Aridibaculum aurantiacum: one gene and its partner. The protein of the gene in region 2 interacts with the protein of the main gene of each other region in a pairwise test. Links are inferred from orthologs where the notes say so. Each region holds a gene or a part of one and is shown on either strand. Other genes may lie near its edges. The genes, in order: accC and ribD.

Region 1 (15,776 bases), 180 kb from region 2 along the record:
TCTTTTAACAGCGTATCATATCAATTGATCCTTCAAACAAAAACTACATGCTTCCACCATTCGTAATAGAACAAGTTGTTGATGCACCTGCTTCCCGTATATGGCAAGCCCTTACTGATAAAGCACAAATGAAGCAGTGGTATTTTGAAGTAGATGAATTTAAACCGGAAGCAGGTTTTCATTTCACCTTTACCGGTGGAGACGAACAACAAACATTTCTTCATTTATGCACCATAATTGAAGTGGTGGATAAGCAGAAGCTGCGTCATAGCTGGCAGTACGAAGGACAAGAGGAGCAGACATATGTAACATGGGAACTTTATGAAGAAGGTGATAAAACACGTGTGAAGCTAACACATGAAGGACTGGAGCTGATTGCTCATCATGGGCCAGCGTTTGCCACCAATAACTTCCACGAAGGCTGGAAATATATATTGGGTACAGCATTAAAAAACCATGTAGAGAATAAGTAAACGCTGCTACATCCTCAACCGGGTTAATATAGCATCTACAGCACAAGTGTGCGACGCAACTAATGCTGATCATAGATCAAATGCTGGTTACCTAAAACTTCTAATGCACATCAGCAGGCTCGCCATCACCAGCGGCTACTCTATCCTCCTTATCTTTGCGCCCATGAAAATTTTGATGGTTTGCCTTGGCAATATTTGCCGCAGTCCTTTGGCAGAGGGTGTTTTGAGGCACAAGGTTTTGCAGGCAGGTTTGCAATGGACGATCGATAGCGCAGGCACTTCAGGACATCAGCCCGGCTGCCCTCCACACAAGCTTTCGCAGAAGATAGCGAAGATCAACGGTTTTGATATCTGCGACCAGGTATGCAGGCAACTGGAGCCAAATGACATTGACCGCTTCGAAAAAATATACGTGATGGACCGCGAAAATCTTCGTGAGGCTAAACGCATCTTTGGCAGCAAATGGGATCCATCAAAAGTGGATATGCTGATGAATGAAGTTTACCAGGGAAAGAACATGGAAGTTCCCGACCCGTGGTATGGCGGCGAAGAAGGCTACCACGAGGTTTACGCCATGATCAACAAAGCATGCGATGCCATCATTTCCAAGTACACAATCTTATCTCACATCTCATAACTCATAATTTGAAACCGGGATTACCACAAGGAACGAGGGATTTTTCTGCTGACGTAGTACGCAAGCGTAAATATATTTTCGACACCATCAGGAATGTGTTTGAGCTCTATGGCTTCCAACCTCTTGAAACACCAGCGATGGAAAACCTGGACACGCTGATGGGAAAGTATGGCGAAGAGGGCGACAAGCTGATCTTTAAAATACTGAACAACGGCTTGGACAATGCAGCCAAACACGAACAGGTGAAGGCTGATTTTGAAAAAGTGTTGCAGGGCAAAAGCATCAAAGGCATTACAGAAAGAGCGCTGCGTTATGATCTTACTATTCCTTTTGCACGTTATGTAGCGATGAACCACGGGCAGCTTACACTGCCGTTTAAGCGATACCAGATACAACCGGTATGGCGCGCTGATAGGCCTCAAAAAGGGCGCTACCGCGAATTTTACCAATGCGATGCAGATGTGGTAGGCAGTAATAGCCTGGTGAACGAGGTGGAACTTACCAGTATTTACAGCCAGGTGTTTTCCCAGCTGGGTATTGATGTGGAAATACGCATCAACAACCGGAAGATACTGGCAGCACTTGCCGAGGTATGTGGTGGTGCTGAAAAGATGATGGACATTACCATAGCCATTGACAAGCTTGATAAAATAGGTATTGAAAAAGTAAAGGAAGAACTAGTTCAGCGGGGTCTGAATGAAGAACAGGTGAAGGTGATAGAACAATACCTGCTGATAGAAGGAAACGACAATGCAGAGCGCCTGGCGAAACTGCAAGCACTCATTGGTGGAACACAGCTTGGGCAGAAAGGAATAGAAGAATTACAGTTCCTGCTGGGTTGGCTGCCAAACAATACACAGCTGGTTACCGACTTTACGTTGGCTCGTGGGCTGAATTACTATACTGGTACAATCTTCGAAATACAGGCCAAAGGCGTGCAGATGGGTAGCATTGGTGGCGGCGGCCGATATGATGATCTTACAGGCTTGTTTGGTGTACCTAATGTACCCGGTGTAGGAATCAGCTTTGGCGTAGACAGGATCTATGATGTGATGGAGGAGCTGCAGCTGTTCCCGGCAGCTGTTCAGTCAGGCACGCAGGTGTTGTTTTTTAACCTGGGTCGAAACGAAAGCAGGAAAGCCTTTGAACTGATGCAGCAACTTCGCGGCAAAGGCATACGTTGCGAGCTCTACCACGAGCAGTCGAAGTTTGATAAGCAATTTAAATATGCCGATAAAAAAGGCATAACCTACGCTGTAATGATTGGCAGCAAGGAATTAGAAGACGGAACGGCTGTTGTGAAAAACCTGGCAAAAGGAGAACAGCAAACCGTACCGCTTAATGAATTAGTAGAAATGAGCTGGCAATAAGAAAGAGCACCCTACACCGGGTGCTCTTCTGTTTTAGCTTTGTTTACAATGATTGATGGAGCTTCTGTGATAGCCGGCAGATCTTTTCGCATAGGCTGCCTTCTCCAGTAGGTCAGGCTCCTCCAGGCCCACTCAAAAGGGCCGAACCTAAAGTAGTTCAACCAAATATTGCTGAAAGCTATTTGGAAAACCCACACACCTGCTACAACCAGGTAAAGTTGATAACGCTCAAACTCGCCAAACCAGCGTAAGCCATGACCGTAGAAAATGAATGTGCAAATGAGGCTTTGCATCAGGTAATTTGAAAAAGCCATTTGTCCCACTTTTGAAAGTACCCTTAGCAACCAGCTTGCTACCTGCTTCTTATACAACAGCATCACCGTTCCAATGTGACCAAAGCAGAGAAATATCCTTTTGAACTGGTAAAGATCAACTGGAAGTTTCTCGAATATCAGCACCTGGTTGAAACGCAGGTCTACTGCTGTACGGTTGAGATAATATGCCAGTGATAGACCGCAGCCATATCCGATCAACAGCATCAAAGCGTAAGCACGTGTAGAACGCTTACCAGTTAATACGCCCATTTTATATAAAGCCATTCCCAGGAACAAGAATATCATGATGTCGTAGAAGATCATGTTATAAAACTTACTGCTCTCAAACTTCATATTCAGTGGCTTGAGGTGCGACATGATGCTGAAGTAGCCTTTTTGCATTTCCGCCTTTTCCTTTTCCACTTCCTTCCGTAGGTTATCAATGTTCATCTTTTCCTGCCTTTGCTCCCATTCTCCTTTGGCCGCGGCCAGCTCTTCACTTACCTTTTTGTTTTGTTTTTCAAATTGAATTGCTTGTTCAGCCTGCTGCTTCGTCTCTAGTAGCGCTACCCTCTCAAGCGTTCTCCTGGTGGTAGCTATGGTTAAGAAAAGCAAACTATATAACAGGAGATGTTTAGCACGCAGGTTTCTGAAGGGAAACAGGAACAAGCCGCAGAGCGCATAGCCATAGAGAATATCGCCGGGCCACAAGAAAATAAATGCATTGACTACGCCAAAAAGCATCAGCCATATCAGCCTCCTGTAGTAAAAATCAGCGGGATTAAGTCCATCCTTCTTTTGCTCAAGCCGTGAAATCATTAATATAGCACCGGCTCCAAACAAGATAGAGAACAAACCACGCATGGTACCTTCAAAACCAGTGGTAACGATCCACCATGTATGGTAATTAGGACCTGAATATTCGCCACGTATATCCAGGTTTTCCGCCAGCTGGTGGGGCATACCAAAATATGGGATATTCATTAGCAGGATGCCTAATAAAGCGATACCTCTTAATGTATCTATAATAGTGATACGTGATTTTTGTTCTATAGGAGCAGCCAAATCTGCAACCCCTGGTGCATCGGCAGCGAAGTCTTTGGTCATAACCGGACGTTTTGGTGAAGAAGAAACAAAGGCAACAACTAAAGATAAAATACATATTAAAAAAAGAAGAATATCTACTCTCAAACTTTTGCTTTCATCTAAAAAGATCATGAATGTTTCTTCAAATGCTTCCAGGACAAATATAAAACCCACGCCTTTTGGGCATGGGTTACTTCTATTATAAAAGCTTTGTTACTGAAGCTTAAAGGTGTCAAGGAACTTGGTAGTGAAATTACCTTTCCTGAAATCTTCGTTTTGCATAAGCTGAAGATGGAATGGTATAGTGGTTTTGATACCTTCTATAACATACTCGCTAAGTGCACGGTACATGGTATTGATAGCTTCTTCACGAGTTTGTGCAACCGCAATCAATTTACCAATCATACTATCGTAAAAAGGAGGAATAACATAGCCTGCGTAAACATGGCTATCAACACGCACTCCGTGTCCGCCTGGTTGGTTCAATACAGTAATTCTGCCAGGACTAGGACGAAAGTCATTGTATGGATCTTCGGCATTTATTCTACATTCGATAGCATGCATTTGCGGTTCATAATTTCTACCTGTCAAACGCTCACCACCCGCTATTTTGATTTGTTCCTTGATTAGGTCATAGTTGATCACCTCTTCGGTTACGCAATGCTCCACCTGTATACGTGTGTTCATTTCCATGAAGTAGAAATTGCGGTGCTTGTCCACCAGGAACTCAATTGTACCAACACTCTCGTAGTTGATAGCTGAAGCAGCTTTGATGGCAGCTTCACCCATTGCATGACGCAGTTCTGGTGTCATAAAAGGTGAAGGACTTTCTTCAACCAGTTTCTGATGACGACGCTGAATGGAACAATCACGTTCGCTAAGGTGACACACGTTTCCATACTGGTCGCCTGCTACCTGTATCTCTATATGCCTTGGCTCTTCCACGAATTTCTCCATGTAGATGCCATCATTCTTAAATGATGCACCAGCTTCGGTACGGGCAGTAGTGTAAGCTTTCTCTAATTCACTCTCTTCATTTACCACACGCATACCTTTACCACCACCACCGGCAGTAGCTTTCAGTATCACCGGGTATCCTATTTCTTTGGCTAATGCCTTAGCCTCTTCTACTGTCTCAAGCAAACCTTCTCCACCAGGTACCACAGGTACTCCGGCTTTTATCATGGTTTCTTTGGCAGTTATCTTGTCTCCCATCTTGCTGATCATATCAGGAGTAGGTCCTATAAACTTGATCCCGTGGTCGGCACATATCTGAGAGAACTTTGCATTTTCTGCAAGGAAACCATAACCTGGGTGAATGGCATCTGCGTTAGTAATCTCCGCCGCAGCCATTATATGAGGAATGTTTAAATAAGACTCGCTGCTTTGAGGTTTGCCAATGCAAACAGCTTCATCGGCAAATTTTACATGAAGACTATCCTTATCTGCTGTTGAATAAACAGCAACTGTTTTTATACCCATTTCGCGACAGGTGCGAATAACACGCAGTGCTATTTCACCCCTGTTTGCTATCAATATTTTTTTGAACATATGACAATTATTGGCTGATGGTTTAAGGGATAAAAGAACCACCAGTACTTATTCATGAAATTATTCTTGCCCGCTATTGTTACTACACATTGATAATTGTTGTAGGCAAAAGCTCCACTGGAACTTTTGAACTACCACTTCTTATGCAGGTTCAACCAGGAACAAAGGCTGGTCGTACTCTACAGGGCTTGCATCATCTACAAGCACCTTTACAATAGTTCCTTTCACTTCACTTTCGATTTCATTGAAAAGTTTCATTGCTTCAATGATGCATACAGTTTTACCTGGAGCTACTTCGTCACCTACGTTTACAAACGAAGGTTTATCTGGTGATGCACTACGGTAAAAAGTCCCGATCATCGGGCTGCGGATGGCAATTAAATTGTCAGAAGATTTTGAAGCAGCAGGTTGTTCTTGTGCAGTATTAGAAACCTGTGCTGGTGCAGCTGCCTGTTGTGCAACTGGATACTGAGCCATTGCTGGTGCGGGAACAGAAGCACTATACACTGGCACTGCATCTTCTTTTTGCCTGATAGTGATTTTGAAATCTTTTTCTTCTATTGTTAACTCGCCAATGTTGCTCTTGTTAATGATCTTGATTAACTCCTGGATTTGTTTGAAGTCCATACAATCGGATTTTGGTTTGATTGATTGTAAATGAGGTTTTTATAAAGAAACGGGCGGCAAAATAGCCAAAAATCCCATAAAAGATAGGAAATCTGAAAAACTTGTGCCAGTTGAACGTACAGGAAGGACTTATAAATCAACATATGAGGCATGAATGACCTGGCAGCTATGTAAAGAGGAGTATCTAAGAGAAAGGAAGACGCAGAAAATCTATGGATGAACTAGCTTTTCAGCATCCCTAAAATGATTACGAACAGGAAAATGATTACAAGCTTCAAGAAATCGGTTATAGCACTTTTTAGTTTACCATAACGGTTTGTTTTCCTGTAGGAGTAGCCTTGGGTGGAGATGTAGTTCATGATGGGATGTTTATAAATAGGTAAATAATTGAAACAACCTTAACTAGTACTTTTTTATAATAAGTAAGGATAACGGCGCAGGTTCGGCATTATTGTATAGTTGAAAATTTATTTTACTTCAATAACTGTCTCTACTACTTCCAGTTCTTTATCATCGCCTATATCTACAGCCGCCACTACTTGGTATACTCCTTTGGGTAAACTTGCCATTGAGGTTGTATGGAACTATCCGTTTAGCCCCTGGGAAGATTGGTAATTGCACATCACCAGGCTTGTAAACTAACCCTGGTTGTACATTGGTGAAGCTGACCATGGCTTTGCACGTCAGCATTGCTTCACCAGAATTTCCAACCACAAATTGGTACGACCCGGCCTTATTAGGTATGGGCGAAAATGATATAGCCTTTGCAGAAGCCTTCGTAGCGGATGAAGGATTGAAGTAGATATGTTGCTACTCTTGAAAATGTTTCTTCTTGCTTTGTGCCTGCTTGGTGTTATGGAATTCCATTTCATTTACAGGTTCAAGAAATAGCATCGTCCATCGTGGTTTATCCCCAAGAGAAGATGAAGTTTTTATGTATGGGCACAAATAAAGGCAGCCGGAAGACTACCTCATATATAAATCTATTTAAAAAGATTATTCTTTCACACGCTCTACGTATTCACCAGATTTAGTGTTGATCCTGATCAGTTCACCTTCATTTACAAACAAAGGCACCATTACAGTAGCACCACTTTCTACAGTAGCTGGTTTTAAAGTCCTTGTAGCTGTATCACCTTTCACGCCTGGCTCGCTGTAAGTAACCTGCATAACGATCTTATCAGGTAGTTCTACGCTCATAGGCTGCTCAGATTCTGTATTAATTGCTACTGAAACCTCCTGGCCATCTTTCAAAAACTGCGGAGCATCGATCATACTTTCAGGAAGAGAAAGTTGCTCAAAAGTTTCATTATCCATGAAGTTGTAGCCACTTTCATCTTTGTATAAAAACTGGAAAGGTTTCTTTTCAACACGAACAGGATAAATATTATCTCCACTGTTCCAGGTGTGTTCAATTGTGCGGTTATTATCTACACCTTTAAGTTTAGCCCAAACTTTAGCAGCAGCACGTGCTGTTTTATTTTGTCCAAATTCTATTACTGAATACAAGCTGTTATCCAGCTTTAAGATCATACCACGGCTGATATCTGCAGTTGTTGCCATAAAAGATTATATTTTAAAATCAAATTTTGAGAGGCGCAAAAGTAGTTATTGCAGTTTAATATACCATACGAAGTTGTAATAGCTGGTATTTGGCACTAAAACTAGATCTTCTTACCCTTTTTATAACGCGCAATTACATCTACCACCTGCGGGTTCTGAAGTATTGCCGGCTGAAGATCTATAAACCTTTTCAGTTGCCTTGGAGAAACCTGCATCGCCTTTTCAAGTTGTAATAATCCTTCCTTTGATCTGCGAAGTGCAAACAAGCACCCACTGAGATAGTATATGAATAAGGTCTTTCCTTCTGTTACTTTCAAGGCAGCTTCGCTTTGTTCTAAAGCTTCTTCATAAAATTCTGCTTTAAACAAACAACGAATCAATGCCTCCCAACCGGCCACACTTTTAGGCCTTGACCTTACCACATTCCCGAAATATTGAATAGCATCTTTGTACTGCTCCAACTGCATCTGGCACTCGCCCATTGCAAGATTATATTCAGGTAGCATTCTGTGGATGCGCATTGCACTTTCCAACTGTTTGATGGCGCTCTCCCACTGCTCTTCATTTATGTAAGTAAGAGCCATTTTATAGTAAAGCTTGCTATCATCGGGATTAAGATGCGAAGCTTTCCTATAATTGAACCTGGCTTGGGCAAAGTTTCCAATTTTATGATAGCAATGTCCAATGGCTTCATAGATCACATCCTCAGGTCTGCTTAGCTCAAGCACTTTCTCCAGTGCTTCTATGGCGTCTTTGAACTTGCGCAGACGCAGGTAAGCATCGCCCATGTTACGATAGGCGTAATCAAACTTTTCATCAATGGTTACAGCGTACAGGTATGCATCAATGGCTTTTTCATAAAGCTTCAGCCCTTGGTAAGCTGCTCCGAGATTAAACCACGCCAACTCGTTGTATGGAAAATCCTGGATGATATTCAGGTGGAGCCGGATGCTTTCTTCATTTCTTCCGGTGAAATCAGTCCAAAAGCAGATTTTATATAAAGCCTCTTCATTGGTGGGTTCTTCTTCTAAAATCAGTTTAAGACAATCAAAAACTTTATCAAATTCCTCGTAATCATCGTAAACGTCAGCCAGTTCAAAAAGCAGCTCGATTCTTTCGTCTCCTTCAAACTGCAGAAGTGCTGCTTCCAATAGTTCTACCGCATTTTGCTGCTGATCAAGAGCGAGGTAAGCATCTGTTTTTAAGATAAAAAGATTGATGTCGCTGCTGTCGAATAGTTCGGCGCGTTCCAGTATTTCTAAAGCATCCCAGTATTTGCGCCCTGCTAGCAAGAGGTCAGCTTTTTTGATCATTAAAACAGATGAGTATGGAAACTGCTCTATCCCAAGATCTGCGGCTTCCATAGCTTTGGCGAGTTCGTCTTTGTCATCATAGTAATCTATTATTCGTTCAAAAGCATCTTCTTCTAAAAATGAATGCTGGCGACCAGTCTTCAAATTCTCAAACTGCATCAGCAGTTCACGCAACTCTTCCCTGTCTTCTCTGTATGAATTTTCGCTCATGTTACATCTGTATTAATGAAAGTTAAGCTTGTACCAAAATAAAACCAACTTCTGATGTAACTTTTTAATTAAATCTGCGTTATGTACTTAGTAAAAAAAGTTGTTAAATATAATTTTATCACTTAATTTTGTATTGAGATGAATAAGAGAACTACTTTAAAAGCAATAACATTCACCGTAGCACTGGCACTTGTAAGTGTTACTCACATTGCTTTGGGTTCTTTTACCGGTTCTTCTGAAGGCAGGGCTAAACAATTTTCTTTAAAAGACTTCAATAAGAGCTTTTACAAAACAAATGCTGTTCAGTTTTCTCTTCGCAGCTTCGAGTTCAAAGGTTCCCAGGTTCTTAACAAGAAGAAAGAAAATGATGGTTCCACTACCGTTTCTTCTATTATGAGGTTTGAAAAAGGTAACACTACTTATATCTACCCTTATAAGCACAAGATTTCGGTACCTAAGTTTGCTACACCAACTCCTCCTACTATCAGGTAATAATATCTTGATCAAAATATAAATCATCTTCCAATCGGAAGATTTTTTTTTGCCTATACCTTTCCATCACTAGCTAGCTTTCCACGTATTCTGTACTAAAAAAGGCAACCTGAATTTCAGATTGCCTTCAACATCTATTGTTTATTGATGATTATAGTATTCTATACCCGCTCCTCGGAATATCAAAAAGTGCAACCGGAACAGGTGTTAATGTTATTCTTGTAGCAGTATACTTCACCCTTGTCTTTCCATCTTCAGATTGAGCCTCATATTCTAAAGCAAAACCTGGGAGGTCCTGGAACTGGTACTCGAAAGAACGATTAGATGGAATGATAGATGGTGCATAGAACACATTGTACTGTGATCCATCTTTCAACCGTGCCACAATTTTCTTGCACTCATACCCAAGGATAGTTTTTGTTTCCTCTGTATTAATAAAGGTGATCCCTTCATATTTCCTATTTTGCTCAGTCCGCTTACGCGCATCGATATAGGTAAGGTATTTTGTATTCCCTAATTCCCTTAATACCACTGTTGTATCAGATTTGCTATCATGCAGGAATACTTGTTTGAAAGAAGGTGTAACAAGATCTGTTCTAACTTTTGAACCTTTAATAAAGAGGTTTTTGACTGCCCCATTCATTGCCTTCACAGTATTCGCGTCAGCATTGGCATCTTCTATAGAAAGTTCGTAAACTACAGAAACCTCAGAGATAACTTTTGGTGATTGAGCCTGAGCGAAAACAGAGAATCCAGGCACTAAAAGCGTCACAAATAAGTTTTTCAAAATTGCCTTATACATCAGGAATAATTTGGTTCAATAATAACGAAAAAGCCTGTGCTATTGACACAGGCTTCGTTAAAGTAATTGATCTACAACTATTTTTTATCTGAAGATCGTTGTTTCAGTTCCTGGAGTTTCTTTTGCGACTCTACCATCCCCTCGTACTTCTGCTGCCATTTAGACTTCACCTTCGGCTTTTTACGTGTCTCTTCGATCTTAGCCAATATCTTATCATGATTGATGATATAGTTCTGGATAATGAACTGAAGGATCAAGGTAATAACGTTTGATACGGTATAGTACCAGGTAAGTGCCGATGGCAGCCTGTTGAATACAAACAACAGGATGAAAGGGAAAATATATGGCATGTACTTCATCACCGGGTTGTTTTGGTCCGGTGTCATGCTCATATTGTAAAACGAGATAAGGAAACTGGTAATAACAGCCGTAAGCGTAAATAAGCTTACGTGATCGCCGTAACCCCAGATATAAATAGGCAACTTTAGTATTACATCATAAGATGAAAGATCATCTGCCCACAAGAAGTTTGCACCTCTCAATGATATTTCGGCATTGAAGAAGCTATACAAGGCAAAGAAGATAGGTATCTGGAGCAAAGCAGGTATACAACCACCAAGCGGGTTAACACCGGCTTCTCTAAACAACTTCATTTGCTCCATTGCAAAGCCTTGCTGATCTTCACCAAACTTCTTCTTCAGAACATCCAGCTCCGGACGTAGCACCTTCATTTTAGCACCACTTAGGTAACTGCTATAGGTTAATGGAGATGTAACCAAGCGAATAAAAATGGTCAACAGGGCAATCACCCAACCATAGTTGGTAATGAAGCTTGCAAAGAAGTTGAACACCGGCATAATGATGTACCTGTTGATGTATTTCACAAAAGAGAAAACACCAGAGCCAAGGTCCACAATACTTTCCATTTCCATTCCATATTGCTTAAGAACCTGGTAATCATTAGGACCATAATATATCTGAAAAGGGATATTGGCAGAGGCTGAAGCAGGAAGTTGGATGCGCATATTCGCAATGGCCTTACCTACAACATCTGTTGAGTCTTCATCTCCAGGAACAGTAATGCTTACTTCACCTGAATTGAAATTTCCTTTTGCTACAAGAGTAGTATTGAAGAACTGCTGCTTTATAGACAGCCATTTCACCGGTTTATTAAAAGTTTCACTGGCACCAGTAGCTGCATTTGTAAAATCATAATCATCATCGGTAAAGTAGCAAAGGCGGGATTGCGTTCTCTCGTAACGAACATCGCGCTGGTGCTGCGCAGTAAGCACTTGCCAATTCAGGTTAAGTGTGTTTTGCGTTAGTAACCTGTCAGATCCCTGCAACTGTACGTTCCAGTCAATCATGTAGTTATTAGGACGAACTACATACTGATGTGCAATAGACTGGCCTTCAGCCGAAGGCAGCAGGAATGTTACAACCGTACTTCCATCAGGTGATTTAGATATAGTACCCGGGTTGAAGAAAAGATTGGTTGTAGAAGAAGATTGGTTAGCAGTAGTATTTATATTATAAGAGATATGGTCGAAATCTGTTCCTGCCAGTATAACATTGGTACTATCAGCTGATTGAAATTTCTTTAGCTCTACACTTTTAGGTTGTCCGCCCTTATTGGTAAAAACTATCTTGATCAGTTCATTTTCTACAGTCAACAGTTGCTCTGTTCCATTTGCTGCAGAATGAAAAGAACCAGCGGCAGCCACATTCTGCATTGAATCTCTTCTAGTAGAATCCACACGTGCGGTAGCCGGGTCAACAACAGGAAGCTGCTTAGCTTTTACCTGTGCAATTGAGTCTTCAACACGTCTTTGTTCCTTTAAAAGCTCTTGTTGCTGTTGGCTGGAAAACCAGAAGTACCCGAAAAAGAGAATTCCTAATAACACGAATCCAATGACCGTATTCTTATCAGTCTGCATATCAGTTTCAAAAATTAGTCGGCAAAGGTAGGGATTTGAGGGTTAGCATACCCGCATCAAGGTTTTCTTAACGCCAGCAGCGGCAGGTGCAGCCGTTAAATAAGTGGTAAAGGCAAATCAGCAGTGTCTTTCACCTGATAATGTTGTTACTTTAGTTACTGTACAGTAGATCTCCCCGCTTCAACCACCATTTTCAATTCAATCTTTTTGTATGCGTGAAAGTATCACTTCACTTTCGCAGAGGGAGCATTATGCTCCATCGGCGTGGGATAAATTCCTGTGGTGGCTAAGTACAGCCGAGAAAGAACTGTTGACAGATTGCGTGGTAGACAGGAACCGTTACCGGATAATAGGTACCACAGTATTGGCTACATGGGCTTTTGCTACCCTTGCATGGACCTACTTCTGGTCCACGATCACAACTAATCTTGTTGCAGTTATTGCTTTAGGCCTGTTCATGGGGTTTATTATTTTAACCATTGACAGGGCGCTGATCAAAGGCATCAACAAGTTCAACAAAACAAAAGCGGCTCCACTTATTCTTCGATCCATTCTTGCCATTACACTTGGAACATTCATGGCGCAACCTGCTGTTTTGTACATGTTTGATAAAGAGATACAACTGCAGGCTTCATTGGACAATGAAAAACGAAAACGTACTAAACAATCAGAACTCGATTCTCTTTACAAACCACAACAAGCTGTTTTGCAGGCCAACAAAGATGTTTACACGCAACAACTTGATAAGAAGTATAATGAAGTGACCACGGCACGCCAGGCATTTGTACAAGAAATTGATGGAACCGGCGGCAGTGGAAAAGTAGGCATTCACAACATAGCCAGGGCTAAAAAAATGGAGTATGAGAAGCTGGATGAGGAATACAGGAAGCTGGTAACTGAAACTCAACCAAAGATCAATGAACTTGATAGTTCACTTGCTTCTATTGATGCCATTGTAAAAAAGGAAAATGACACATTTACAAGCTTGCTAAATAATGGTTTTCTTACCCGAATAGAAGCTTTGAACAATCTTGTAAAAAGTAATACTGCCTTACAGTGGCGCTACATCCTGATTGTGGTTATACTGATGCTGATAGAACTGATGCCAGTACTGGCAAAGACGCTTCTTCCTTCAGGTACATATGATGAGAAGGTGCGACTACGCGAAGAGATGGAAAAAGAGATTGCCACTACCAACCAACTGAAAGAAAAAGACCTGAAAGAACTGTATAACCAACTGGCAAAAGAAAATGATGAGAACTTCCTTCGTCACTTTTTTGAAACATCAAGGCCTGAAAGGGAAGAACAGTTGAAAGAAAGACTGAAGAATTGGACGTCAACTACACAAAGTTTTGATGGTTTTTGGGAAAGCATGAAGAAAGACATCATGACAAAGCAGGAATCATAGAAATAGATTCATCCTATAAAACAACAGCGGCTGTTTCTAAATTGAAACAGCCGCTGCTTTATTAGGTAACAATACAACTAGATCATCTCGCTATGCAAAAGCGGGTTCCTGATTGAAGTACGTTTTTCATTATACCTTTTGGTTGCGGCTACAAAATGCACAAACAAAGGAGCCGGGCTTTCTACAGAACTTTTTAGTTCAGGATGGTATTGCGCGCCAATGAAAAATGGATGCGATGGAATCTCCATGATCTCCACCAAACCTGTATCTGGATTGGTTCCACTGGCTATCATCCCCTCCTGCTGGTATTGCTGCAGGTAATCATTATTAAACTCAAAACGATGACGATGTCTTTCGCTGATCTCGGTGGTTCCATAGATCTTATGAGCAAGTGAACCTTCTTTTAACACACAAGGATATGCACCTAAACGCATAGTGCCGCCTTTCAACGTAATCTTCTTTTGCTCCTCCATCATGTTGATTACAGGATGCGGTGTATGCTCATCCATTTCTGTGCTATGGGCATTTTCAAGCCCCAGTACATTTCGTCCGAATTCTATTACAGCCATTTGCATTCCCAAACATATACCGAAGAAAGGCAAGCCGTTTTCACGCGCATATTTCACAGCTGTTATCTTTCCTTCTATACCACGATGTCCAAAGCCTGGTGCCACTAAAAGACCATCTAAACCATCCAGTTTTTCTGAAACATTTTCATCAGTAATGAACTCACTGTGCACGTTTACCACCTGCACCTTGCATTCATTAATTGCCCCTGCATGAATGAAACTTTCAAGTATTGACTTGTATGCATCCTGCAGCTCAATGTATTTACCAATAAGACCAATAGTAACCTTGCTCTTAGGGTACTTCAGCTTATCCAGGAAGCCTTTCCATTTCTCCAGGTCTGGCTCGTTGAAGTTGGTAATATTTAAACGCTTCAAGCAAATAAGATCCAGCTTTTCGCGCATCATCATTAAAGGCACTTCGTATATGGTAGAAGCATCGGCAGCTTCAATAACAGCTTCTTGTTTTACATTACAAAACAGTGCGAGTTTCCGCTTGATATCATTGGTAAGTGGCTCTTCAGCACGACACACCAATATATCAGGATGAACACCATTTTCACTCATCAGCTTTACGCTGTGCTGTGTTGGTTTTGTCTTCAGTTCTTTTGCTGCTTTCAAATAAGGTATCAGCGTAAGATGTACTACCAGGCAATCTTCTTCGGGCAGTTCCCACTGTAGCTGGCGTACTGCCTCTATGAATGGAAGACTTTCAATATCTCCCACTGTACCACCAATTTCAGTAAGCACTACATCGTATTTATCATCCTTACCCAACAGTAGCATCCTTCTTTTTATTTCATCGGTAATGTGCGGTATCACCTGCACTGTCTTACCGAGATATGCTCCTTCACGTTCTTTATTAATAACTGTTTGGTATATGCGACCGGTAGTTACGTTATTTGCCTGTGTGGTGTGAATATTCAGGAACCTTTCATAATGCCCCAGGTCAAGATCTGTTTCAGCTCCATCTTCCGTTACATAACACTCGCCATGTTCATATGGATTTAGCGTACCCGGATCTACATTTATATAAGGATCAAACTTTTGAATAGTTGCCCGTAAACCACGCGCCTGCAGGAGTTTTGCCAGAGACGCTGCTATGATACCTTTTCCTAAACTACTTGTAACACCACCTGTAACAAAAATGAACTTTGCCATTGTTTCAATATAAGAATTTATCAATAAGTGTAAAAGCCAACAATGGAACTGCTCCACCAGTTGGTAGCTATGCCATCCATGGCATAGAAATTCTCCAATGCAAGAAGCAGCAGAGTTCGAAAATCCAGTAAAATAATAGATGAGTTTCCGCTCATCACCCTAAACTGAATGACCTGCGGAGAAGAAAAAAATCTCAGAGGTCGTACAAACCTACAGCAATTTTAGGTGGCAAAAAAAATTGGATTTAAATATTAACCATGTGGACA
Region 2 (15,808 bases):
TAGAAAAACTGTATTGCACTACCGGCTTGTCTGACCTGCCCCAGCCGATTTGGTCTGGCACCACTACCCTATAACCTGCATTTACCAAACCTGCTATCACATCTTTCCAATAGTAGCCATTAAAATTCTTACCATGCAACAACAGGATTACTTCTCCATTGGCAGCTGTACTTGGCACATCCATATAAGCCATGCGATAAATAGAATCTTGCACCTGTACATTATGATGATGGATAGGATAAGGATATTGAACTTGCTGCGCAAACACAGGAAAAGTGATGATTGCACACAACAGCGGCAGGAGTAATTTTTTCATTTATGCTTTTCGCTATAGGGCATAAAAATGCTGCCAATAAATTTCTACCAAATTCATTTTACAAAATATATCACAGCCATGAAAGAAATGAAACCAACAAAGGATACGATCACCAGGAGTAGTATTCCAGATACATTCCTTTCGCCTAAAACCCGTAGTACATAAGGCTTTTGCAAAGGCTGAGACCATTTATGGTGGTAGTGTTCAAACACAACATCCTTAGTTATGATAGCAAGTTCTTTCATTTGGGCTGTCAGTATACGGTGATACTTCTTATCAGCAAGTTTTCCGTACCTATCGTATCGTACGCTTCCATCTCCTACATCATATAAAGCAATGTCATGCTTCAGCGCCTGTACGCCTTTATTGAATACAAACATTGCAGAGTCATCTTTTGCCTCAGTTGCAAACTGGTAAACGCCCAACAATGCATAGATATGCCCGTCAAGAATATATGGAGTATGCATGGCTGTATCAGCCAGCTCCTCAAACCACCAGCCTTCTTCTGTTTTATAAGTAAATCCTCCGTTCTGTATAGGTAAATAAAAACCACCAAGCAGTTTCCTTGCGTGCTGCAGGTAAGATGTATCACCATACATTTTGTATGCGCCGGTAAACACCTGGATAGCTATTCCTGATGTCATTCCTGAAGTATAGGGCACTCCTACCGACTTATACCATGGCTGTTGCCAATCAAAAACATATAAAGCAAAGTTGTCTTTACAGGTATACGATTTAATTAGCCTGTCAACACATGCTTTGAAGAAAGCAGCAACGGAAGTGTCGCCAACTTGCAACTGTTGCAGGTATTGCAAAGCATAATTACCTATGATGGTTGGGTTGTATTGTTTGCCAGGTATAATGCCGTTTTCACCTTTGTACATCACATAAGGCACGCCCTGTTCATCTATATATTCAGGTGCGTGATCAGGCACTGCATCACCTTTGGCAGCATACAGCACCTGCCTTACATATTGCTCATAAACATCTCCCTGTTTATTGGTAAAAACAATGGCAATGCCGATGCTTAATAGAAAAACTACAAGAACTATTAGCAGGTTGCGCGGTCGATGTATGGGAAACATCCTCTTCATTAAGGAAAGTAAAGGTGTTGGTCTTCTACTTTTAGTACAATGATAGAAATCATAATAAACCTGCCCTTGTACTGCGCGCTACACCATTTCAAATGATTTTCTATTGGTAAAACGAGCAGTTATGGCAGTTATCCATATGTTTTGCACATGTTGCACATGAAAATTTTCCTTAGGCAAAAAGTGTTTTAGGTGTTTTATATCTTTAATTCAGCAGCCAGTACTGCGGTATTATTTTTTATATGCACTTCTACTACATTACATATGCATTGGTTACGTACCTTAATGCTTTGTAAGCATCCATGTTCGGAAGTAAAATAGAAGGATGTGCATGTTTATTTATTAACTATTAAATTTTAAAAAGTATGGCAAAAGCAGCCAAAAAAGCAGCGACGAAAGCAGCACCAAAAAAGGCCGCAACGAAAACTGCAACACCAGCCCCTAAAAAAGCAGCCGCAAAAGCTGCCGCCCCTGCAAAAAAAGCAGCTACCAAAGCTGCCGCTCCTGCTAAGAAAGCAGCTACTAAAACAGCTACAAAAGGCGCAGCAAAAAAACCAGCAAGAAAAGCCAATCCAGCTTTCATGGCACCGCTTCAACCAAGCCAACCACTTGCTGATGTTATTGGTAGCAAACCATTGCCAAGAACAGAGATCATCAAAAAAATATGGGAATACATTAAAAAGAATGGATTACAAGATCAGAAGAACAAGCGTATGATCAATGCTGACGACAAGACCAAAGGATTGTTTGGCAAAAAGCAGATCTCTATGTTCGACCTGGCTAAGATTGTAAATGACAACGTTCAGAAATAATTGCATCGCCCTGGTGCATTAATTCATGACGCTATATAGGTAAAGCTGGCAGTGGAAACATGCCGGCTTTTCTTTTTTATATAAAGCTGTATCTACCAATCCCTCTCGCAATTCCTGTTCTTTTGGATGGTTCATTTCCTGCTTAGCAACGCTCCTACGGGTTTAGCATTTTTACACCCACCTGCTGAAACCCGCGCCACTACTGCTTTTCATCAGCTATTGTCTATAAGCCATATCAAAAAAAGATGATTTTGGGAAGGCCTATATATGTAAAAAATCAGCTGAATGATTTTGGGTAATTGATGCCTGTCACGCTTGCCGGCAGATGATATATTTACTTTTGTTTTATTAATTCATTCCCTCAACAAAAGTTATGAAAAGGTCATTTTACAAATACGTAAAGGGTATATTCTGCTCTTTCCTGCGCATATCAGGCAATGACGATTCGTACTACCTGGTTACTTATAACTACTTAGGTGGAATAAGGAATTGTAGGATAAAAAAAGATGCTATAGGCAGCTGGGAAATTGAGAATGATGCCACTGAAAATTCTCCCTACCAGTTTACTTCTGAATTGATAGGCACGATAGAAAGGAATGAAACCTACAATTGTTTTGATAGTTGATTTGTAAAAAGAAGAGGCAACAAAAAAAGGTGGACAATGTCCACCTTCTAGTTTATAAGAACAATTTTATTCGCCTATTTTACTTGCTATTCCTACTTCCTCCACTACTTCGGCTACTTCTGTTGCACTCATGTTGGCATTGCGCATACTAATGCTACGAGCTGCGGCTGCGGCAAATTCTTCAAATGCTTTTTTAGTTATCGCATCGTCTCCCATCATAATAGGAACGCCCTGGTCGCCACCTTCACGTATGGATTGCACCAATGGTATCTGCCCAAGGAAAGGGATATCATATTCTTCAGCCAGTCTCTTTCCGCCTTCTTTACCAAATATGTAGTAGCGGTTCTCCGGCAACTCAGCTGGCGTGAAGTAGCTCATATTTTCAATGATGCCAATGATAGGCACTTTCAATTGTGCCTGGCCAAACATAGCAATACCTTTTTTAGCGTCGGCCAGCGCTACATCCTGAGGAGTTGTTACAACCACCACGCCCGTTACAGGCACTGTTTGTACCAGCGTAAGATGTATATCACCTGTACCCGGTGGCATGTCTATTACAAGGTAATCCAGCTCATCCCACAACACATCGGTAACAAACTGGCGTATAGCGCTACTAGCCATTGGACCACGCCATACTACAGCGTTCTTCTCATCAACCAATAGTCCGATGCTCAGCAACTTTATACCATATCGCTCCAAAGGAACAATCATGCCTTTACCATCAACCTCTTTCATCATAGGACGTTCGCCACGCACACCAAACATGATAGGAACACTCGGCCCATAAATATCAGCATCCATCAATCCTACCTTGGCGCCACCGTGGCTTAGTGCCAAAGCAAGATTAGCTGCTACAGTGCTTTTACCTACACCACCTTTACCGCTCACCACCGCAATGATGTTGCGCACCTTTGGCAATACAGCTTCACCTTCTTTTCGCTTTGTAGTTGTATTGCTGGTAAAGTTTACCTGTACGGTTGCCTCTTTATTTACCAGTAGTTTCACTGCATTGATACATGCATTTTTTATCATGTCTTTTAGCGGGCATGCTGGTGTGGTTAGCACCACGGTAAACGACACATAATTCCCTTCTATCACTATATCCTTCACCATATTTAGTGTCACAAGGTCTTTACCAAGATCAGGTTCCTGCACGTTGCTCAGCGCCTTCAATATATCATCTGTTGTCATCACAAAAGTTTTTGTTAAAAGAAAATACAGGGGGCAAAGTTAGCCATTGAGTAACTTACTTTGTTTGAATGCCATTGGTAATTGTTAAGATGTGGAGAGATGGATATTTTCTCAATGGCTACAGGTTAAATTTGCTTACCACCGTCTTTACTAATTCATAATTGATATATGAGGTTTTAGTAAAATAACAGCCGGGATCAACCTAATGAAGAAACTTTTACGATACCTACTCATCCTCGCTTTTTTTGCACCCATAAAAATGTTTGCACAATTTGAAGCTGTACAGGACAGTGTTGTTCAGCTGTACGGAGTGGTGATGACAGCAGATAGTTTACGTGCACTTCCATCGGTAAGCGTGGTCGTAAAAGGCACACATCGTGGTACGATGACAAACGAGCAAGGTGTTTTTTCTATCGTTGTTTTAAAAGGTGATGAAGTAGAATTTACCAGTGTTGGTTTTAAACCGCAGGCTATAAAAATTCCCAACAGGATAGAAAGCAACCAGTACAGTGTTATTCAATTGCTGGTAACAGATACCGCTTTTCTACCGGCTACCATATTACGTCCTCGTCCTACCCGTGCGCAATTTGAACGTGATTTTGTGAATACACGCATACCTGATGATAAGTACGAAATAGCACGACAAAATACTGAAGAAGCCAAGCGACGTATACTTGCCAGTGGCATGCCTACAGATGGCAGGGAAGCAACTAACCAGACGTTGCGCCAGGTTTCAAACCGCACCTATTATGCAGGCCAAACGCCTCCGATGAACATCATGAATCCGTTTGCATGGAACGAATTCATCAAAGCCTGGAAGAGGGGTGATTTTAAAAAGAAGTAAGCTGGCTGTGGCCTGTTTGCCAATTAGTCTATAGCAATTTCATCTTATATAATTAGGGAATAACGCTGTCCGTTTTTCAATACATTCCTTCTCACGCTATAGTCGCTAAAAGAACACATTACAGGTATCCATTATCATGATCTATATGATCATGGTTCTATATTCTATCTGCCTTACATTTGCCGCCACTTTCTACCGATTCTAAATACTTGTTTATGAAAAAAATTGCTGTTATTGGTGCTGGTACCATGGGAAATGGAATAGCGCATGTGTTTGCTCAAAATGATTTCCAGGTAAATCTTATTGATGTATCGCAGGAACAACTGGATAAAGCACTTGCGACCATTGGTAAGAACATGGATCGCCAGGTGGCCAAAGGTTCCCTAACTGAAGCCGCAAAGCAAAAGGCGCTTTCTAATCTTACTACCAATACAACAATTGCAGATGGGGTAAAAGATGCTGAATTGGTAGTGGAAGCAGCCACAGAGAATATAGACCTCAAGCTTAAGATATTTCATCAACTGGACGAAGCGGCACCTGCGTCCTGCATTCTTGCCACTAATACATCCTCCATCTCTATTACCAAAATAGCTGCAGCTACCAAACGACCAGAGTTGGTAATTGGAATGCACTTCATGAACCCGGTGCCTGTAATGAAGTTGGTAGAGATAATAAATGGCTATGCTACCAAACGAGAGGTGACTGATAGTATAGTAGAATTAAGTAAAACATTAGGCAAAGTTCCTTGCGTAGTTAATGATTATCCTGGCTTTATAGCTAACAGGATATTGATGCCAATGATCAATGAAGCCATCTACAGCCTGTATGAAGGTGTGGCAGGCGTACAGGAAATAGATACGGTTATGAAACTTGGTATGGCTCATCCTATGGGACCGCTACAGCTAGCTGACTTTATAGGTTTAGATGTTTGCCTTAGCATCTTAAATGTTCTTTACCAGGGTTTTGGCAACCAGAAATATGCACCATGTCCACTCCTTGTGAATATGGTGACTGCAGGCTTTAAAGGTGTTAAATCAGGTGAAGGATTCTATACTTATACACCTGGTAGTAAAGACTTAATTGTAAGCAGTCGCTTTAAGTAAAGCTTTAATTAAAGTTTAATTCCATACAATATTTAGCCGTTTTTTTCATTCTATATTAGCGGGCTCAATTGCGCGCCCTCAACCTTAAAAAACATTCAATGAAAAACCTGGCTGTAGCCTTTGCTGCCATGTTCATGGTATGCATTACCTATGGACAAAAAACGCAGATTGACAGCCTTGGCCAATTACTTACTAAAACAAGTACCGACACTTCAAAAGGTCGTCTACTATTACAAATTGCTTCGCATTGGAATAGATTAGATCCGGACTCTGCTTATGCATACACAGAACTTGCAGAGAATTTATTTTCTAAAGCTAAATATTCAAGGGGCCTTGCCGACGTGTTTACGACACAAGCAAGGATTAAGGTAAACATCAACCAGATTCCTACTGGGTTATCATTATATAATAAGGCGCTCGATCTACATAAGCAAAACAATAATCCTTCAGGGATTGCCACGGTTTTGAATGGTATAGGAGTAGCCTTTGGGGTGCAGGAAAATTATTCGAAAGCACTTTCTAATTTTTTACAAGCTCTAAAAATATACGAGGAAGAAAAAGATGACGCAGGAATGGCAAGTAGTTACCTGCGCATAGGTACAGTTTACACCCGCACAAATAACCTGGACGAGGCTATGAAATTCTACAACAAAGCCTTAGTACTTGCTGAGAAAAACCAGGATAAAAGAAATATATCGGGCCTTTACAATAATATCGGCTCAATATATGGTCAAAAAAATCAATTAATTCTTTCGAGGCAGGCATTGCTAAAATCGAAGCAGATAGCAGAACAAGCAGGCATTTGGCCAGTAGCTGCTGAGGCATATTTAAACCTAGGAAATGTTTACCGGGAACTAAAGAAAAAAGATTCCGCTGTCGCGCATTTTGCAATAGCAGAAAAACATTTTATTCAATTTAAAAATTACGAGCAACTTTCACGAACCTATTCAGGTTGGGCAAAGTTGCACATGCAATACAATGAGTGGAATAAGGCTACACCACTTATTCACCAGAGTATTGCAATAGCGAAGCAAGTTAATAGTCCGTCACTTGAGGCCGAAGCATATGAATACCTTATTCAGGTAGCCAAAGAAAAAAATGATTATAAAGAAAGTGCTAATTTATACCAAAAGCTGGTAGCACTTAAAGACAGTATTCATGCTTCTGAAAAAACAGAAACATTGGAAAGATTGCGTGTAGAATACCAGCAGGAAAAAGATGAATTACTGATAAAGCAATTGAAATCTGACAATGAAGAAAAAACCCGCCAACGAAATATTCTACTAGTTCTTTCTGCAATAGGAATGCTGCTACTGCTTTCACTTGTAATAAGCTTTGGGTTAATTTATAATAAGAATATTCAATTGCAGCGCAGGAAACAAGAACTGGTGGAGCTGAATAATATGAAGGATAAATTCCTCTCTGTGCTTAGCCACGATCTTCGATCACCCATCGGGAATATTCTACAATTACTCCAGGTAGTATACCCAGATGAATCAAATGGTGAACACAAAGTGTTATTCGACAGGTTGAAACTTACCACTGGCTCAGTATTAGAAACGATGGATAATATGCTGGCCTGGGGTAAAAATCATTTTACACAGGGCACCGTTGAAAAACAACCGGTGAATATGCAGGAGGTAATTACACGGGTTTGCAGGTTTTTAAAACAAACTGCTGACAACAAACAGATTTCTATCAAGAATAATATTTCTTCACCTGTAGTGGTGATAGCTGATGAGAACCAAATTGAGTTTGTAATGCGAAACCTTATCAGCAATGCGGTTAAATTCTCCCATGAATTTAGTGCGGTGGAGGTATATACCACCACCAGCGACAACATGGTCCATATTCATGTGAAAGATTATGGCACTGGCATCCATAAAGTGCAACAAACAAAACTTTTTAACCTGCACGCAAGAGAAAGCACGAAAGGAACTGCCGGAGAAACTGGTTCTGGATTAGGCCTGGTTCTATGTAGTGAATTTGTAGAATTGCACAAAGGCAGCCTGAACGTAATAAGTGAAAAAGGTGAGGGAACTGAATTCATTGTTTCGCTGCCTAATAATGCATAAGTGACCAATTAAACTTTAATTGCAGCAACTTCGACTGCATGTAATTCTTTCAATTTAAATAAAACCTCTTGCAATCTTGCTTTTGGTATTCCAATAGTTAATGAGCAAAATAATTGTTGCTCCTGCCCTTTTACTTCACATCCAAATTGTTTTACAATCATCATTACATCATTCAGGCGTGTATAGTCGAATTGTAAAGAATAATCAACTAATACCTGCTTTTGGATAATTGGCGTTAGTTGTAATGCAAGTGCAGAGGCCGTTTTATAAGCATTGATCAACCCGGGAACACCTAATAAAGTACCACCAAAATAACGTACAACCACAACCAATGTATTGGTTAATTGCTTGCTGTCTATCTGTCCAAGAATAGGTTTGCCAGCAGAACCAGATGGTTCTCCATCATCACTCACCCTGAAATTATTTGCATCCAAACCAAGCCTGTATCCAAAGCAATGATGCACTGCTTTTGGATGTTCCTTTTTTAACTGTTGCAAATGTTTTTTAAAATCATCTGCAGATTGTATGGGAAATGCGTAAGCCAGGAAGCTACTTCCACGGTCTTTGAATTCCGCGTAAGAAGGTTTTTCTATTGTACTATAAAAAGAAAGTTCACTCATAATGTTGTTCCAAAAGCAATAAAATAAATAGCGAGGATAGAAACAGCAATGCCTGCTACATTTATAGCACTTAATCGTTCTTTAAAAACTATTGATGCTACCAAACTACCGAAAAGAATGATACCTAAATTATTTAAAGGTATAGCTGCACTGCTCGGCCACGGACTGATCTTTAAAAATTGAATAAGGCACCAGATGCTGAAATAATTTGGAACACCTATAAGTATACCTGCAAGTATAGTTTTAGGCGATAAAACTTGCTTACCGCGTATTACCTGTAATAATAATGTTGCTAAACCAATAGAAGCAGCGGATGCAAAAGCTGTTACCAAAAAAGCATCTTGATTAACCTCGTTGAGATAAGTTGTCTCTACGTATTTGATCATGGTATCGAGCAAGCCACTACCAGCAAATACCACTAAAGGCAGCAGGTATAACAGGAAATGCTGAGCAGTATTTTTTCGTTCTGTTTGCCTGTTGGGCCAGCAGGTAAAGATCACTGCCACTAATACCAACACTATTCCTAACCACTGAATATTGCTTAGGCTTTCGTTGTACAGGTAAATGCTAAATACAACAGGAATAATAAGTGAAAGCTTATTGGCTACCGAAGCAACTGCCACATTAATTCTTTGGGTGGTGATCCCAATAAGATTGAACAGAATAATGAAAACGGTTCCCATACCACAAGCCCACCAAAACCAGCCAGAACTATAAGCTACATTATCTATAGGAAATGCACCATGCACAAATGAGCCAGTGATCACGCAGGTAATGTAATTAAAAACAATAGCCTGGAACAGGTCAAGACCTAGTCGCTGCAACATCTTAAAAGCAAGAATAAGATATGCTGAGAGTATAATGCTTCCGGCTAAAAACAACATGCTATCGTTCCTTCTGTTTATAGTATGATATCAAATCTGTATCCAGTTGTTTAGTAGCAAAAAGTGATGCTGAATGTAAAGCGGGGGCAGCAATACCTTCTGCATATAGCAGCGTGTTACGAATGACTATGGCTTCATCCCACAGTTGCGCATCAATGAAAAATTGTAAAGTTTTGGCACCGCCTTCTATTAATATACTTTGAAGCTGCAGCGCCACGCAAGCTTCTACTATTTGCGCAGGCACTGGTTTTTCTTTTTGCAGTACATAATATTCTACGTTCGCTACACCTGCAGGTGCACTATAAGTAAATATTACTGTACGCTGCGACCCATCAAACAAATGCAAGTGTTGCGGTAATTTATTATGCAGGTCAATGATCAACCTAACAGGTGAGGCACCCGGCGCATGCCTTACATTCAGTTGCGGATCATCTTGAAGAGCTGTATTGGTGCCTGCAAGTATAGCCATGTTACTGCTGCGCAATTGGTGCACAAACCTGTTGCTATAGGCATTGCTGATAAGTAACCGTTCTGCAGGATTACCTATTACACCATTGGCAGTCTGTGCCCACTTCAGCGTAATGTATGGCCGCTTTTGCTGGTGAAATGTAAAGAACCGCTTATTCAGTGCAATGCATTCTTCTTCCAGTACATTCATCACCACTTCTACCCCAGCCTGCTGCAATATTTCAATGCCTTTACCATCTACTGCATAAAAAGGATCACGGCATCCCACCACTACTTTACGTATACCAGAAGTGATTACAAGATCAGCGCATGGCGGTGTTTTGCCATAATGCGCACAAGGCTCCAATGAAACATATAATGTAGAGAGCGGAATAAGGTGCTTATCTGCAACAGCTACAGCATTTATACAATTAACTTCTGCATGTGCTTTGCCATATTGTTGGTGATATCCTTCACCTATGATCCTGCCGTTATGAACCAGCACGCTACCTACCATAGGATTGGGTGCAACGAAGCCTTCGCCAAGCGCGGCAAGTTGCAGGCATCTATGCATGTATAACTGGTGTGGGTTCATGAGTGGGAGCGCAAAAGTAACTGAAAAATGTACTAGCATTGCAAGGTGACCATACAGCAGGCATACCAACAAGTACTTTTACAACTGTTCGATGTTTGTGACGATCGTGAAGCGGCAAATATTGCCAATATGGTCATTGAACATTTTACAGGACAAAAGAAGATTGACCGCATAATAAACAAAGACCTCCCAGTTACCACAGAACAGCAACGGGCTTTAGAAACAGCAGGTCAACAACTTGCCAGGCACAAGCCGGTACAGTATGTTCTAAATGAAGCATGGTTCTACGGAATCCATTTTTATGTAAATGAGAATGTACTAATACCCCGTCCTGAAACTGAAGAACTAGTGGAATGGGTGGTACAAGACATGCAAAAGCAACATTCAGCCATCTCCATCTTAGACGTGGGAACAGGTAGTGGATGTATACCTATTGCGCTAAAGAAGCAGCTACCAGGTGCCACCATTGCTGCAGTAGATGTATCTGCTGAAGCCCTGCAAGTGGCAAAGCAGAATGCAGCCAGCAATGAAGCTGATATAGATTTTCACCAGTTGAATATCCTGGATACGGATGAATGGAAACAGCTACAGGTATATGATGCTATTGTAAGCAACCCGCCCTACATCAAGGCAAATGAGCAAGAACAGATGAACCAAAATGTGCTGGCCTATGAGCCGCACCTGGCGCTATTCGTTCCAGATGATAATGCGTTGATATTTTATGAAGCCATTGCTGAATTTGGAAAACAACACCTGCAGGAAAAAGGAAGATTGTACTTCGAAATAAATGAACAATTAGGCGAACAAGTAGTGCAGTTGCTGCAAGCAAAAGGCTATAAAGATGTGGTGCTTAAAAAAGATATGCAGGGAAAGGACCGGATGGTGAGGTGTGAGAAGTGAATGGTGAGTAGTGAGTGGTGAATTGTGAGGAGTGAGTACTGAATTGTGAATAGGGAATAATGATTAAAAACCTTTAGATGAAGTTCCGGCTGAATAAAAACTTACATGCCATTGACCATAGATGGAGATTAGTTTACAATAGGCAATTCACTATTGACCACTGCCCACTGACTATTCACCAACTACTTCCAACCTCTAACACCTAACATCTAACATACTACCTCCTAACCTCCTACTGCCCGGCATTATCAACCGCCATTACAGGTGTTGCGCCCAGCTTTTTAATGATCTGCATTACTTTGATAGCTGTTCCTAAATGAGATGTGCTGTCGCCATTGATAACTACGGATGGCTTGTCTGTTTCTTTAGAAAGATATGCTTGTAATTCTGCCTCAAGTGATTGTATAGGCACCTGCTTTTGACCAAGGAACAAACGTTGTTCTTTGTCTACCGTTACTACTACTGTTTGCTTCGCTTTTGTATCGCTCTTTGCTTTAGGATTAGATACTTTGATAACGTTGGGATTGGCAAGCGTGGACACGATCAGGAAGAATAACAACAGGATAAACAATATATCGTTCAGTGCACCGGTGTGCATCTCTGGATGTGTTCTTAATCTGCTACGTATGTTCATATCGTTGTTCCTTTTTTGTTGTGAGAACTTTTGGTACCTGTTCTCCTGTTGCAGGTTATTCTGCTGTTGCCCCTGCTCATCTTTCAACCTGCTGTACAAGTGTGCGACGCAACGGAAGCATCATTACTAACTACAGCCGGCTACCAAATCTTCTTCGTACTTCTAACCTGGTACTTCAAATTTTCTTTACCTGGTTGGCTCTTGCAGTATGTCTATAAACTCGGCGCTTGCCGCTTCCATTTTGTTAGCCGTTTTATCTATTTGCGTACTCAGGAAGTTATGTCCCATATAAGCAATCAAACCAATGATAAGACCTGTAGCTGACGTGATCATCTTGGTGTAGATACCACCAGCAATTGTGCTTAAGGTATACTCACCTGTACTCGAAATTCCATAGAACAATTGCACCATACCAATGATGGTTCCAAGGAAACCGAACATAGGAGCAATACCAGCAATAAGCGATAAGATATTCAGGTTGCGCTCCATGTTGTACATTTCAAGCTTGCCTACATTCTCCATACTTTTCTCAATGGCGTCAATAGGTTTTCCTATACGCTGAATGCCTTTGTCAATCATTTTGGCAACAGGGTTAGGTGTATTCTTAGCAAGCGTACGTGCAGCAGTTACATTACCCATCATGATATTGTCGCGGATCATACTCATGAAGTTCCCTTCTATTTTACTCGCTTTGCGAATAGCAATAAAACGTTCGAAGAAGAAAAAGATGGTTGCCACAAACAAGGCGTACAGCGGGTACATGATCCATCCACCTCTGTCGAGCAGGCTCCACAACGAAATCGATTCGGCTACTGGTTGAGCTGCTACGTTGTTTACGGTGTCTGCCATTACCTAGCCGCCAGCTTGCAAAAAGATCAACATCATTATTGGTAAAAATTAAAATGGGTGTAAAAGTAAGAATTGACAATAGTGGTAACAGCGATAACTTGTACACATGTGTGAATGCAAATAAACATGCAGAAGACATTCAGCTGCTGCACCTGCTGTTAAAGTTTTGCTGTAATCAACTCTCCCTGTTTACCTCTTCTATTGAGAATGCAGGCAGGCAAATGCTCCAGTATTCGCAAGGCTCATCAAAAGGATTACTATAGCGAACTCTTGCGCCTTTTTTTACCAGTATACTTTGGCCTGCTTCTACGGTTACTTTCAAACCATCTACCTCTACAGATTTGCGGCCACTGCTTACCAATGTCCATTCGTCGAATGTAGTCGATTGGTGTGGCTCGCTCCAATGTGGCGGCGCTACCATATGAGCTATGCTAATGTTTTGCTGGTTGGTGGCTACACGGCCAAAATGCTCTTCTATAAGTTTTCCATCGGTTGTTGGTACTATAAAGGGTTTATTCTGCAGAAAATAGTTCATATGTTGTTTAGATTATTAAGTGTTGGATTGAAGACTTGTTTTATCGACTAAGTGATTGGCTACTGCCAGTTGTTGTTAAGGTTCATTACCTAAAGCTGAAAATACAAGATGCTCAAGGAAAGCGGTGATTTTGGTTGCTTTATTATCGTGGGCAAAATCTGTAAGCGATGGCAGGTGTTTTAAAAAGAAATTTTCTATATGCGCTACCTCTACTACAGTGCTGGCTAATGTCCTGGGATATTTGTAATGCGGTGCAAATTCAAGAATGATGTCGGCAAAGAAGGAACACAGTTCTTTATAAGGCTTGAACAGCTGATCCTGGTTGTCTTCAGAAACATGTTTGGTAAGATATGCTTTGGACCCTTCTGAAATAACAATTCGATGCAGTACACTTTCTTTTACATGCGAAATGTTATCATCGTCCTTTACCTCCTGCGACAGTAGCTTGATAACCTTACGTATCTTCTGTTTTGGGTCTACCACGTTATTCAAACTAAAGGTGATCTTATATGCCAGCCATCTCCAATACCAGGCTACCAGGTATACCAGCAATCGATGCTTATTGTCGAAATAGCGATATATACCCGCTTCGGATGTATGGATTTTTGTAGCAAGCTTCCTGAATGTAAAAGCTTCAAACCCAAGCTCATCAATTAGAAGTATACTATGTTCAATAATCTTTTTACCCAGATCTGATTGTTGCGGATCACGAACAAAAAGCTTTTCATTCATCTGTATTTGTACGGTCCAATTCATACCTGGTGATAATCAACAACTACATTTTAAGCGTTCAAACAAAACTAAAAATAAAAAACTTATGATAGTAATACTATCGTTATTGATAATTTTGCTACTTTGACAAGCAAGAAAAAATTTTCAGTACATGAAAAGCGTATTCAAAGAAATCAAAAGTGACCTGCCTGCTAGTATTGTAGTCTTCTTTGTGGCTGTTCCACTATGTCTAGGTATTGCACTGGCATCGGGTGCACCATTATTTGCAGGCATCATTGCAGGCATTGTTGGTGGCATTATCTGCGGTATTGCAAGTGGGTCAGCATTAGGCGTTAGCGGCCCTGCAGCAGGTCTTGCTGTTGTTGTTCTCAATTCAATTCAAACCCTGGGCGGCTCATGGCATGCATTTCTCCTGGCCGTTGTATTGGCTGGTTGCCTGCAGTTACTGGCCGGATACCTGAGGGCCGGGTTTGTGGCTTATTTCTTTCCATCATCGGTAATCAAAGGGATGCTTACAGGTATTGGTCTTATCATCATTTTGAAACAGATACCTCACGCAGTGGGCTACGACGAGAACCTGGAAGGCAGCCTGCAATTTGCAGAACCGACCGGTGAGAATACTTTCTCTGCCATCGCCCATGCATTTACACAAATAACACCTGGAGCGGTACTGATAGCTTTGATATCTATAGCCATTCTGCTTCTATGGGAGAATGTGCTGATGAAAAAGAGCCGCATCTTTCATGTGATACAAGGACCATTGGTAGCAGTGGTAGTGGGTATCATCATGTTCAACCTATACAGGAATGGTATACTTAATTTCACCCTGGCCGATAAACAATTAGTGACCTTGCCAGTTCCTGAAAATATAGGAGCATTCTTCGGGCAATTCACCTCTCCTGATTTTTCGCAACTAGCCAACCCTGAAGTATATTTTATTGCAGTGGTTATAGCCGTTATAGCAAGCCTTGAAACTTTGCTTTGCGTAGAGGCAACAGATAAACTTGATCCACTAAAAAGAGTAACGCCAACCAACAGGGAACTGAAAGCACAAGGTTTAGGAAACATTGTATCAGGATTGATAGGTGGACTACCAATTACGCAGGTGATAGTAAGAAGCTCTGCTAATATAACCTTTGGAGCAAAGACGAAGTTATCAGCCATTTTGCACGGCGTATGGTTGCTGCTAAGTGTTATCACAATTGCGCATTTGCTAAACATGATACCACTGGCAACACTGGCAGCTATCCTGATCCTGGTAGGTTATAAACTGGCTAAACCAGCTTTATTCATCCAGATGTATAAGCTTGGTTGGGAGCAGTTCGTACCATTTATGGCAACCGTGGTGGGTATACTAGCAACCGACCTTCTGAAAGGTATAGGTATAGGATTAGCCGTTGGAATATTTTACACGCTGCGCCACAACTACAAAAATTCGCATTATGTTCACGATACTAAAACAGTTGAGAATGGCAAAGAAATGCACCATCTTGTACTGGCTGAGGAAGTATCCTTCTTAAATAAAGCAAACATTTTGAAGACCCTGAATGCAATA

Evidence for each region.
Region 1: the proteins of ribD (region 2) and accC interact in binary tests that used the Escherichia coli proteins (3 or more experiments, as listed by UniProt). The link is inferred for Aridibaculum aurantiacum from one-to-one orthologs.

What each region holds. Positions count from the first base shown.
Region 1 is NZ_JAFEWC010000001.1:1,291,900-1,307,675, reverse strand. What follows is about bases 3,263-6,122. They hold accC (acetyl-CoA carboxylase biotin carboxylase subunit), read right to left. Parts: upstream 5,432-6,122; coding sequence 4,094-5,431; downstream 3,263-4,093. Other genes in these bases: accB (acetyl-CoA carboxylase biotin carboxyl carrier protein), read right to left, coding at 5,573-6,058; J4N22_RS05310 (DUF418 domain-containing protein), read right to left, coding at 3,263-3,901. Also shown: J4N22_RS05325 (SRPBCC family protein), read left to right, coding at 48-473; J4N22_RS05320 (low molecular weight protein-tyrosine-phosphatase), read left to right, coding at 577-1,110; hisS (histidine--tRNA ligase), read left to right, coding at 1,119-2,480; more of J4N22_RS05310, read right to left, coding at 2,492-3,262; J4N22_RS20070 (hypothetical protein), read left to right, coding at 6,729-6,860; efp (elongation factor P), read right to left, coding at 7,055-7,621; J4N22_RS05290 (tetratricopeptide repeat protein), read right to left, coding at 7,723-9,144; J4N22_RS05285 (hypothetical protein), read left to right, coding at 9,283-9,636; J4N22_RS05280 (hypothetical protein), read right to left, coding at 9,788-10,438; membrane protein insertase YidC, read right to left, coding at 10,516-12,375; J4N22_RS05270 (DUF4407 domain-containing protein), read left to right, coding at 12,587-13,783; J4N22_RS05265 (CTP synthase), read right to left, coding at 13,861-15,510. UniProt on the Escherichia coli protein: This protein is a component of the acetyl coenzyme A carboxylase complex; first, biotin carboxylase catalyzes the carboxylation of the carrier protein and then the transcarboxylase transfers the carboxyl group to form malonyl-CoA.
Region 2 is NZ_JAFEWC010000001.1:1,476,358-1,492,165, reverse strand. What follows is about bases 8,584-11,475. They hold ribD (bifunctional diaminohydroxyphosphoribosylaminopyrimidine deaminase/5-amino-6-(5-phosphoribosylamino)uracil reductase RibD), read right to left. Parts: upstream 10,604-11,475; coding sequence 9,563-10,603; downstream 8,584-9,562. Other genes in these bases: prmC (peptide chain release factor N(5)-glutamine methyltransferase), read left to right, coding at 10,649-11,475; J4N22_RS06140 (EamA family transporter), read right to left, coding at 8,674-9,561; J4N22_RS06145 (IMPACT family protein), read right to left, coding at 8,584-8,677. Also shown: J4N22_RS06185 (alpha/beta hydrolase), read right to left, coding at 1-316; J4N22_RS06180 (D-glucuronyl C5-epimerase family protein), read right to left, coding at 370-1,410; J4N22_RS19910 (hypothetical protein), read right to left, coding at 1,757-1,978; J4N22_RS19905 (SWIB/MDM2 domain-containing protein), read left to right, coding at 1,989-2,219; J4N22_RS06170 (hypothetical protein), read left to right, coding at 2,593-2,844; J4N22_RS06165 (Mrp/NBP35 family ATP-binding protein), read right to left, coding at 2,911-4,035; J4N22_RS06160 (carboxypeptidase-like regulatory domain-containing protein), read left to right, coding at 4,241-4,879; J4N22_RS06155 (3-hydroxyacyl-CoA dehydrogenase family protein), read left to right, coding at 5,095-5,982; J4N22_RS06150 (tetratricopeptide repeat-containing sensor histidine kinase), read left to right, coding at 6,081-8,057; more of J4N22_RS06145, read right to left, coding at 8,066-8,583; more of prmC, read left to right, coding at 11,476-11,503; J4N22_RS06125 (ExbD/TolR family protein), read right to left, coding at 11,736-12,137; J4N22_RS06120 (MotA/TolQ/ExbB proton channel family protein), read right to left, coding at 12,324-12,986; J4N22_RS06115 (cupin domain-containing protein), read right to left, coding at 13,162-13,521; J4N22_RS06110 (TetR/AcrR family transcriptional regulator), read right to left, coding at 13,597-14,277; J4N22_RS06105 (SulP family inorganic anion transporter), read left to right, coding at 14,405-15,808. UniProt on the Escherichia coli protein: Converts 2,5-diamino-6-(ribosylamino)-4(3h)-pyrimidinone 5'-phosphate into 5-amino-6-(ribosylamino)-2,4(1h,3h)-pyrimidinedione 5'-phosphate.